DNA from 2 places in the Zhongshania aliphaticivorans genome. Region 2 is predicted to be linked to the other one. Evidence: predicted binding sites of a transcription regulator. Region 2 holds the regulator's gene; the other holds the start of a gene.
What was found. The regulator PhoB, encoded in region 2, activates phosphate uptake and scavenging genes when phosphate is short. The targets are predictions, from matches to a motif close to TGTCATAAANNTGTAACA.

Region 1: a site for PhoB is predicted at 3,889-3,906, ahead of AZF00_RS05180 (esterase-like activity of phytase family protein). Genes of this name have one in related genera too.

What each region holds. Positions count from the first base shown of each region.
Region 1 is NZ_CP014544.1:1,173,695-1,179,075, forward strand. Features, by position in the region: gene AZF00_RS05165 (DmsC/YnfH family molybdoenzyme membrane anchor subunit) at 1-1,111, shown strand, start outside; gene AZF00_RS05170 (DNA-3-methyladenine glycosylase I) at 1,173-1,853, opposite strand; gene AZF00_RS05175 (FAD-binding protein) at 2,105-3,817, shown strand; gene AZF00_RS05180 (esterase-like activity of phytase family protein) at 3,971-5,381, shown strand, end outside.
Region 2 is NZ_CP014544.1:2,234,467-2,239,847, reverse strand. Features, by position in the region: gene AZF00_RS09975 (NfeD family protein) at 87-557, shown strand; gene AZF00_RS09970 (SPFH domain-containing protein) at 598-1,446, shown strand; gene purU (formyltetrahydrofolate deformylase) at 1,467-2,321, shown strand; gene phoB (phosphate regulon transcriptional regulator PhoB) at 2,407-3,114, shown strand; gene phoR (phosphate regulon sensor histidine kinase PhoR) at 3,124-4,434, shown strand; gene AZF00_RS09950 (PstS family phosphate ABC transporter substrate-binding protein) at 4,528-5,381, shown strand, end outside.

The DNA.
Region 1 (5,381 bases), 1.1 Mb from region 2:
CCCAGATGGTATGGAGGTGAAATACCACAAGGGTGACGACGGTCAATATCGTCCGGTGGTAGATCAGAAGAAGGGCGTAGAGAAAAAGTGGAGCCTGGCCAAACTCAGCTCACGTGAGAATCCCTTGGTCATATTTACCCTTGTTAGCCAGACTTCGCTAGGTGCATTTTTATTGAGCTTCCTTGGCGCGCAGCTGGGTATTGAAAGCATTATTGCCCTGCGGGATTCGGTAATGTATATCCCGCTCATGGCTGTAACCGTTGGGCTTGCCGGTTTGGGAATGTTAATGTCGGCTACGCACCTTGGCAAACCATGGCGTTTTTATCGTGGCTTTAATAATTTGCGGCACTCGCCGGTGTGTCGTGAAGGCTTGGGCATGCTTCTGTATATGGTCTTTGCGGGCCTGCATTTACTCGCAATGCTGCCGGAGAACCGCGTGTTTACCGCCTTGTTGGGTGAGTGGGGTAGCTTTCCCGTCGTGGCCGCGACAACGGGCTATTTGGCGCTGATTGCAGGCGCTGTTGGCCTGTACTATATGTATCGCTGCTATCGTATTCCTGCGCGGCCCTTCTGGAATCACTGGCAGACCGGTAGTGCCTTTTTGGGTACCGCGCTTACTTTGGGTGGTGCTGTGCTCGGTGTTATTGGTGTGCCAACACTGATGCTAATTGGTGGCGATGGCTTGGCGATACTGAAACTGAGTCTGGTGAGTATTGTTATTGGCTCAGCTTTAGAAGGTGTTGGTTTGTGGCGTCACGGCCTGGCAATGAGCAAGGCGAATAATGAAGGCAGCGTGTCTCATTATATTCAATGCACCTTGTTTGGTAAGAGCTATATGCTGCGCAATCTACTGACGCTCGCTAATCTGCTTCTTGCTGTAGCGCTGTTAAGCAGTGCTGAGCTTGGTGTTGAGACGTTGATGGCGAGCGCATTATTGTGCGGCTCGATTATGACGACGGCATTGATTGGTCGCTGCCTGTTTTATGTTTTAGTTGTGCCTACCACCATGCCGGGTGCATTCTTTTGGAAGAACAAAGACTTCGAAGAACATGCGCGGGATATCGGTTTGGCTAATATGCCGCAGGTTGGCGTTGTGGCGCACACGCATTAATCCGTTAGCGCAAAGATAGCGAAGGCCGAGTCTTCGCTATCTTTACAGCGCTATTACGCGATTAGCGAGGTCCAATGGATAGGGCCAAAATCATACTTAGCTCGGCCAGGGTGCGGCCACTCTCTTGTTGCATTTCATTAAAGGCCATTTGCACCTTTTTTAGATCGCGTTGCGCGGTAACTTGCGCCTTGTCGATGATGCCGACGCTTAGTAGTGCGGTGCACACGTCGCGGCTTAAAATAAAGGTATCCTTGCCACTAAAACGCAGAAAATACTGGCCAGAATTACCGCCGAGACGGCTGCCGTGTTTTTTCATGTATGCCCACAAGCCGGTGATATCGTCACTTGGCCAGCCAGCTAAAAACTTGCCAAAGCTGCCGTGTTCGCGCTGGATATCAAGGATAAACAAGGCGTTGTCTTGAACCGATTTAACCTTGGTTAAATTGCGCACAATGCGTTTGTCACTGGCCATGGCCTCTATTTCTTCTGGCGATCTTGATGCTACCCAAATGGGCAAAAAGCCATTAAACACCTCTTCAAACCCTGGCCATTTCAGTGAAATCACCCGCCAGACAAAGCCTGCTCGAAACACGCATGCGGCCATTTCGGCTAAAAACTGCTTGTCTGGAATTGCCTCCAGCTCCTTATTGCTTAGGACCCTAGGCAGCTGATCTTCAATGGCGGCTAAGGAGCCGTGTTGAGCCAGCGCGCGCTCCAGAAAGGTGCTATACAGTGTCGTCATAATATGGGATCCCTTGATGCGGGGCTGTCGTCGTCAAACTTTGCTTAGCCTACCTGATGTGTGGCGAGTCGTCATGGTTGTTGTCGCGTACTGCAGACGGATGATAGAGCTATTGGCCCATAGCCGTTTATGATAGTGCAATGACGGGCTTTATATCGCCGATACGGCTATGACATACCTTAATCACGCTGGTTGGTGCGTAAACCACCTAAAATGCCATCGCGATTTTAGATTGAATGCAGGAAATAATAATGACTGAGACAAGCTGGGATCACAGCGTAGATGTATTAATTGTTGGCAGCGGCAACGGTGCGCTTACCGCCGCCTTAAGCAGCTACGAGATGGGTGTGACCGACGTACTGATTGTTGAAAAGTCAGCGAAGATTGGCGGCACCAGCGCGACATCTGGCGGAGGGGTGTGGATTCCCTGTAACCGCTACGCCAAAGCTGCTGGTGCCCAAGACAGCTTTGATGATGCTAAAGCTTATTTGTTAAACACTACCCCGCCAGGGGCTGTACCTGAGGAAATGATCGACAGCTATTTACGCAATGGCCCCAAGATGATCGATTTCTTGCACGAGCGCAGTGATGTTCGCTATGAAACCCTGGAGCATTACCCAGATTATTACACCAATGTTGAGGGCTCGCGTACCGGCCACCGGTCGATGGAGCCAGCGCGCTTTGACTCATCATTGCTGGGCGAGGACGTCAAGCGTCTCCGTCCCTCACATCATATGATGCGTTTGTTTAATCGCATTTATTTCACTCAAGTGGAAGCGGCTTTACTGACCTTGCAAGGACCTGGCTGGATTAAATTAACCATGAAGTTAATTGCCAGCTGGGCTTTGGATTTTGCGTGGCTAATCAAAGGCAACGGCCTCGGACGTGATGTTTGTACCGGTGCGGCCGGTGTGGCCAGACTGTGGTATTCGGTAAAAAAGCGCAATATACCCTTATGGGCTAGTGCGCCGATGGAAGAGCTAATCGAAGACAATGGCCGCGTGGTCGGCGCGATCATCAAGCGTGACGGCAAGCTCATGCGCGTGCAGGCGCGCAAGGGCGTGATTCTGGCCGCGGGCGGCTTTGAGCGCAATCAGCAGATGCGCGAGCAGTACCTGCCCGCGCCCACCAGTAGCGATTGGAGTGGCGGCGTTGAGGGCAATACGGGTGATGCAATTCAGGCTGGCCTGAAACTGGGTGCGGCAACCCGCTTAATGGATGGCGCATGGTGGTGCACCACCGTGTCAGTGCCCGGTGAACCGGCGCCTCGCCTTAGCGTGATGGAAAAATCCTACCCTGGCTCGTGTATTGTGAATTTGCGCGGTGAGCGCTTTGCCAACGAGTCGCAAAATTACATGGCGTTTCAGAAAGACCTCTACAAGCAGCACACCGAGGCGGCCCCTTGCTCGCCAATGTATCAAATATTTGATGCTCGTTTTCGCCGCGACTATATCGTTGGTCCGCTGATGACGGCCTCCTTGAAGCCCGATTGGACCATACCCAAAGAGTGGTTTGAAACGAAGTTGGTGGGTAAGGCGAATACCGTGCGCGAACTTGCTGAACAATTGGGCATCGACGCTGATAATTTAGAGACAACGGTAGGCAAAATGAACGGCTTTGCCAAAACCGGTAAAGATCTCGATTTTCAGCGCGGCGATTCGGCTTACGACCGCTATTACGGCGATCCGCGCTTTGAGCCAAACCCCTGCCTGGGCGCAATTGACGAGGCACCGTTTTACGCTATGCGTTTGGAGGCTGGCGATTTCGGTACCCAGGGCGGTTTGGCGACCAACACCGATGCCCAAGTGCTCAAAGACGATGGCAGTGCTATCGCGGGTTTGTACGCAGTAGGGAATTGCAGTGCGGCAGTACTGCCGACGTATCCGGGCCCGGGCTCGACCTTGGGACCGGCGATGACCTTTGCGTATCAAGCAGCCAAACACCTTAGCGGCTTTAAGGACTAGCCGCACTTACTAAAGTGACGCGGGCCGCCGGACCAGAGGGCGCGGTCAGCGTCATATAAAGTCCATCTTACTGACATAAAACTGTCAGCGCTTTGTCGCAATTCCTCCGTAATCTACAGCGATTCATATTTTTGTCGCATTTTCGGAGGATTCATGCAATTTAAAAAAACAGCATTATCGTGGGGGATTGCACTGGCAACGCCGCTAATCTTGGCTGCTTGTGGCGGTGACAACAATAAAACGCCTGCGTCGCAAGCCAGCGCTGAAAAAAACTTTAATCGCATTGCCGTGTACCCGGTATGCATGCAGGCCGACGCGACCTGCAATACTGATGACGCAACGGCCGCCGAAATTGTCGCTGCCAGCACCGACGGTATGACCCTCGTTTACACTGACAGCCCCAAAGAGCAGTTGGGCTTTGTCGATATCACCAATCCCGCTGCGCCAACTGGCTTGGGTGTATTGCCGCTCGTTGGCGAACCGACGTCAGTCGCAATTAAAGGCGGTTATGCACTGGTCGGCGTCAATACCAGCAGCGATTATGTGAGTGTTTCCGGTTTGCTAGTAGTAGTGGATATTGCCACTCGCAGCATTGTTCACTCAATTGATGTTGGCGGTCAGCCAGACTCGGTAGCGGTGAGCCCAGACGGTAGCTATGCCGCCGTGGTGATCGAAAATGAGCGTGACGAAGATCTTAATGATGGCGCGTTGCCGCAAATGCCAGCGGGTAAGTTGGTGGTGGTAAATTTAAGCGGAGCGCCCGCTGACTGGACCAGCAGCGCCGTGGGGCTCACAGGGTTAGCGGATTTATACCCAACTGATCCAGAGCCTGAGTTTGTGGATATCAATGCCGATAATATTGCGCTTGTTTCCATGCAGGAAAACAATCACATCGTCCTTGTTGATCTTACTGACGGCAGTATCGTGAAATCCTTCAGTGCAGGAACTGTCGATTTGACTGGGATTGATGCCAATGAAGATGATGTGATTAACCAGAGCGAATCGCTAAGCGGCGTATTACGTGAGCCCGACGGTGTGAGCTGGTTGTCTACGGAATATTTTGTTACCGCCAATGAGGGAGACCTCGACGGTGGCAGTCGTAGTTTTAGTGTTTTTAATACCGCTGGTGAAGTGGTTTTCGAGGCCGGTAATAGTCTAGATCAACTGACGGCCCGTATTGGCCACTACCCTGAGTCGCGCTCAGAAAACAAAGGTAATGAACCGGAAAACGCGGAGTACGGCGTATTTGGTGAAGACCGCCTACTCTTTGTGAATTCGGAGCGAGCTAGTGTGGTGTTTGTATACGACGTGGCCGATTTTACCAAGCCGGTATTAAAGCAAGTGCTCCCTGCCGGTGTTGGGCCGGAGGGCGCCTTGGCCATACCCGCGCGCAATTTGCTCATTGCTGCCAGTGAAGAAGATGACCGTGGCGCCGTTATTCGCTCAGGTCTGAATATCTATCAGTACGGTATAGCGCCGGCCAGCTACCCAACCATCGTATCCAATGATCGTGACGATGGTTCGCCAATTCCTTGGAGCGCTTTGTCTGGCTTGTCTGCCGACC
Region 2 (5,381 bases):
ATAGCTTTACTAAGTGCTTGAATTTTTAGGTAAATAAGGGATAAATGAGTGTCTCAAACGCGACTCGCTACGGAATGAGGTTAAAAATGGAATGGTTAGACGCAAATATTGCCTACTGGCACTGGATGGTTTTGGGTCTTTTGTTGGTTGCGACTGAGTTATTTGTTCCTATTTTTGTCATGATTTGGTTTGGCGCCAGCGCCATTGCGGTCGGCTTGATATTGTTGGTGGTCGACCTGAGCTTGGTCGTGCAAATGTTATTTTGGCTGAGCTTGTCGGTGCTCGATTTAGTGGTGTGGTTTAAATTTATTCACCCCAAAATGAAGAATAAGACTTTGTCGGGTATGTCCCGAGAGCAAGTGATAGGGCAGGAGGGCATGGTTATTCGGCTTGGCCCGGAAATAGAGCAAGGCACCATACGTTTTTCTATACCGGTGCTGGGCAGCGATGAGTGGCAGTTTATATGCCGAGAACACGTTGCCGTTGGCGACAGATTAGTTGTGGAGGACATATCGGGGAACACGCTTATTGTCCGGTCTCAGCGCGGCGCGGCGTAACATACAAGACCAACTGAATCAGAGAACAAGGAGTATTGCGATGGATGGCTTGGCAGTAGTAATAGCATTGGCAATTTTGGTTATTGTCACGCTTATGAAGGGGGTGCGCACGGTACCGCAAGGCTATAAACATATTGTGCAGCGCTTGGGTAAATACCATGTAACCTTGAATCCGGGATTGAACTTCATTATTCCCTATATCGATGACGTGGCTTATAAATTAACGACCAAGGATATCGTGCTCGATATTCCCTCGCAGGAAGTTATTACCGAAGATAATGCGGTGATCATTGCCAATGCGGTTGCTTATATTAATATTGTTGCCCCAGAAAAAGCAGTGTATGGGGTTGAAAACTACACCTTTGCGATTCAAAACTTGGTACAGACTGCATTGCGTTCTATTGTCGGCGAAATGGCGCTGGATTCTGCACTGTCATCGCGAGATCAGATCAAAGCGAAATTGAAAGCGGCGATTTCAGAGGATATTGCAGACTGGGGGATAACCCTGAAAACCGTCGAGATTCAGGATATCAATCCCTCACCGACGATGCAGGCAGCGATGGAAGAGCAGGCGGCGGCAGAGCGTCAACGTCGCGCCGCAGTGACCAAGGCTGAGGGAGAGAAGCAAGCAGCTATTCTAGAGGCAGATGGCCGCTTGGAGGCGTCGCGCCGTGATGCCCAGGCGCAGGTTGTATTGGCTAAGGCCAGTGGCGCCGCAATTACTTTGATTTCTGAGGCAGTGGGTAATGAAGAGTTGCCGGTATTGTATTTATTGGGCGAAAAATACACCGAGGCCCTATTGCGCCTGTCTTCGTCTAATAACGCAAAAACGGTTGTTTTACCGGCTGATTTGCCTCAGGCATTGCGTGGCATATTGAATAAAGCCTAATTTAGGATTGAGTGTTTTACATGGATCATACTTATCGTTTAGTGATTAGCTGTCCCGACCGCGTGGGCATTGTTGCGCGGGTTAGCCAATTTGTCGCGGAGCACGGCGGTTGGCTTACCGAGGCGAATTATCACGCAGATGCAGAAAGTAACTGGTTTTTTATGCGCAATGAGATTCGCGCGGAATCCTTAAAAGTTAGCGCTCAGGCCTGTCGCGAGGCCTTTGCGCCATTAGCGGCTGAATATGGCATGCACTGGGCGCTGGTCGATTCTGCTGTTAAGCGCAAGGTTGTAATACTGGCGAGTCACGCCTCCCACTGTCTGGCTGATATATTGCACCGTTGGCACAGTGGCGAATTAGACTGCGATATACCCTGTGTTATTTCTAACCACGAAAACCTGCGTAGCATGGTGGAGTGGCATGGTATTCCCTTTGAGTTTGTCGCCATTGACCCAAACAACAAAGCACCCGCACACGCCAAGATTATGGCGCTGGCCCAGAGCTATGAGGCAGATTGCGTGGTGTTAGCGCGCTATATGCAAATTATTCAGCCCGAGTTTTGCCAAGCTTATGCAGGGCGAATGATTAACATACACCATAGCTTCCTGCCCTCATTTATCGGCGCAAACCCCTATCAGAAAGCTTTTGATAGGGGGGTTAAGTTAATCGGTGCCACTTGCCACTACGTTACTGAGCGGCTGGATGAAGGTCCGATTATTGAACAAGACGTAATTCGGGTGTCCCATCGGCATAGCAAAGATGACCTTGTTAGACTCGGCAAGGACGTCGAAAAATCGGTGTTGGCGAGAGCGCTGCGCAACCACTTGGAAGATCGCGTTTTGGTGCATGGGAACAAGACCGTAGTGTTTGATTAATCAAGTGAAATTTAAACTGTCATAAAATTGTCACTTAAAATGGTTTTAATGCAGCCTACGAATTTTACAAAAAAAGGTTAATGGAATGACGTCAGCCACCATATTGATTGTCGACGATGAAACCGCAATCCGTGAAATGATACGGGTGGGTCTTGAATTGGCGGGTTATGAATGTCTGGAGGCAAGCAATGCCCAGGATGCCCACGGTATAATTGTTGATCAGCGCCCTGATCTTGTGCTGCTGGACTGGATGATGCCGGTCACTAGTGGTTTGGAATTGTTGCGGCGCCTACGCCGGGATGAACTGACCAGGGATTTGCTGGTGATTATGTTGACCGCCAAAGATGATGAAGACAATCGGGTGCAAGGTCTTGATGTCGGTGCCGATGACTATATCACCAAGCCTTTTTCGTCTCGTGAGCTGATGGCGCGCATTAAAGCCATTATGCGTCGATCGACAAATCGTGACGAGGAAGAAAGTATCGAAGTCGCGGGGCTGAAATTAGACCCCAGTAGCCACCGAGTATTTGTTGATGCAACTCCATTAGATATGGGGCCCACCGAATTTAAATTATTAAAATTCTTTATGACTCATCAGGAGCGAGCGTATAGTCGCGGCCAGCTTCTTGATCAGGTATGGGGCACCAATGTTTACGTTGAAGAGCGTACGGTCGATGTCCATATTCGTCGCCTTCGCAAAGCATTGCAAACTGAGCTAAGAGACTGCGGCCTTTTAATTCAAACAGTTCGTGGAACCGGTTACCGGTTTTCGACAACAGGTGTCTGCGCATAGCGCAAAATAATGCGGTATTACAGTTGGAAGGCAGAATTATTGCGGGTCGGCATACCACTCCTAGTGGTTGCGGCAGGCTGCGCGTTATTCGATCTTGGGCTATTGCCGCTATTGGCGGCGGCGTTGTTGGCATGCGCGTGGCTGTTGCGGCATTTACAGCGGTTGTCTGACTGGCTGTATAGCGGCGCGAAGTCAGATCCACCAGAGGCTGCAGGGATGTGGGGTCAAGTTTTTGATGTAATCTACGATATGCAGCGGGAATCGTCGCAGGACAGTGACCGCTTGCAGGCAATGATTGATTATTTGCACGCTTCGTTTGCCTCGATGTCGGACGCGGTAGTCATGCTTGATCCCTACGGCAATATCGAGTGGTGTAATGCCTCTGCCCACGATTTATTGGGTTTAAGAGAAGAGGGTGATAAAGGCCGTCAGCTGGTTAATTTGCTGCGCAGTCCGGCGTTTCTCCGCTATTTCGAGGCTGAGCGCTATCAAGCCCCGCTGGAAATGGTGTCGCCAGTCAATGGCCTCATTAATTTGAGTATTAGCGTCAGCTTCTTTGGTAAGCGCAATCGTCTTTTGTTTGCCCGCGATGTCACCCGAACCCACCGCTTAGAACAAATGCGCAAGGATTTCGTTGCTAATGTCTCCCATGAGTTGCGCACGCCACTCACGGTTATTAACGGGTACCTAGAGACGTTTTCTGAGCATGGCGGTGCAAATCCCCGCTGGGACAGAGCTGTGGATCAAATGCTGCAGCAATCTCGGCGCATGAATCTATTGATTCATGACCTGATGATGCTGTCGCGTTTGGAGTCGGTACCGAAATTGGCCGACGAGAGTGTCATTCAGCTGCGTCCCTTGATGGAAATGATTCGCGAAGAGAGCGGCACGGCGGCCAAGAGTGCCCGGCGTATTGAAATTGAATGTGACGATAATATTGCAATTAATGGCAATCCAAATGAATTGCGCAGTGCATTTTCAAATTTAGCGGTCAATGCGGCGCGCTACACTAAGGAGAATGATCGAATCATCCTGCGCTGGTATCAGGATGATTACCACGCCTATTTTGAAGTGGAAGACACCGGTATCGGCATCGAGCCCCAATACATTCCTCGATTAACCGAACGATTTTACCGCGTCGATCAGAGCCGATCCCTTGATACAGGGGGCACTGGCCTTGGTTTGGCAATAGTTAAGCATGTGCTGATTCGTCACCGAGCTGAATTGCGAATTCGCAGTGTGCCCGGTAAAGGCAGTGTCTTTACCTGTGTTTTTCCTAAGTCGGTGGCGGTGCCTGTTAAGGCGAAGCAGCTAAACTGAGCGCAATTATTACAGTCTCTGTCACAAAGTTGTCATAATTCGACTATAAAGTAGCTTCACTGAAGTAGCTTACATTGGTTTAGGAGTGTCGAAGTGAAGATTAAATATTTAGTAGCAAGTGCAGTTGTGGCCGCGTCTGCAGTGGGCGCAGTTGCTGATACCCGCGTGGACAGCGCTTTGCCAGACTACGTCACCGTGTCTGGTGTGTCAGGTAATTTGTCCAGCGTCGGCTCAGATACCCTAGCCAATTTAATGACCTTGTGGGGCGAAGACTTCAAACGTAACTACCCCAATATTAATATCCAAATCCAAGCCGCAGGTTCATCTACGGCGCCACCGGCTTTAACTGAAGGCACCTCGAATATCGGCCCCATGAGCCGTAAAATGAAGGACAAAGAACTTGAGTCCTTTGAAACCAAGTTTGGCTATAAGCCCACCGCAGTTCCTGTCGCAATCGACGCCTTAGCTGTTTTTGTTCACAAGGATAACCCGATTGCTGGCATGACCATGGCGCAGGTCGATGCGGTATTCTCCAGTACCCACAAGTGCGGTCATAGCGCGAATGTGAACACCTGGGGTGGACTAGGCATGACTGGCGGCTGGAAATCGCGCGATATCCAAATGTTTGGCCGTAACTCTGTGTCGGGTACCTACGGGTACTTTAAAGAAGAAGCGCTGTGTAAAGGTGATTTTAAAAATGGCGTGAACGAGCAGCCTGGCTCTGCGTCGGTTGTGCAGTCGGTTTCGACGTCTATTAACGGTATTGGTTATTCTGGGATTGGTTACAAAACCTCCAGTGTTCGCGCCGTACCGCTGGCCAAAGATGAAAAGAGCAGTTTTGTAGACGCTAACGCTGAAAATGCGACTAAAGGCAGCTATCCCTTGTCTCGTTTCCTCTACGTTTACGTGAATAAGGCGCCGAACAAGCCGCTAGCGCCGCTGGAGCG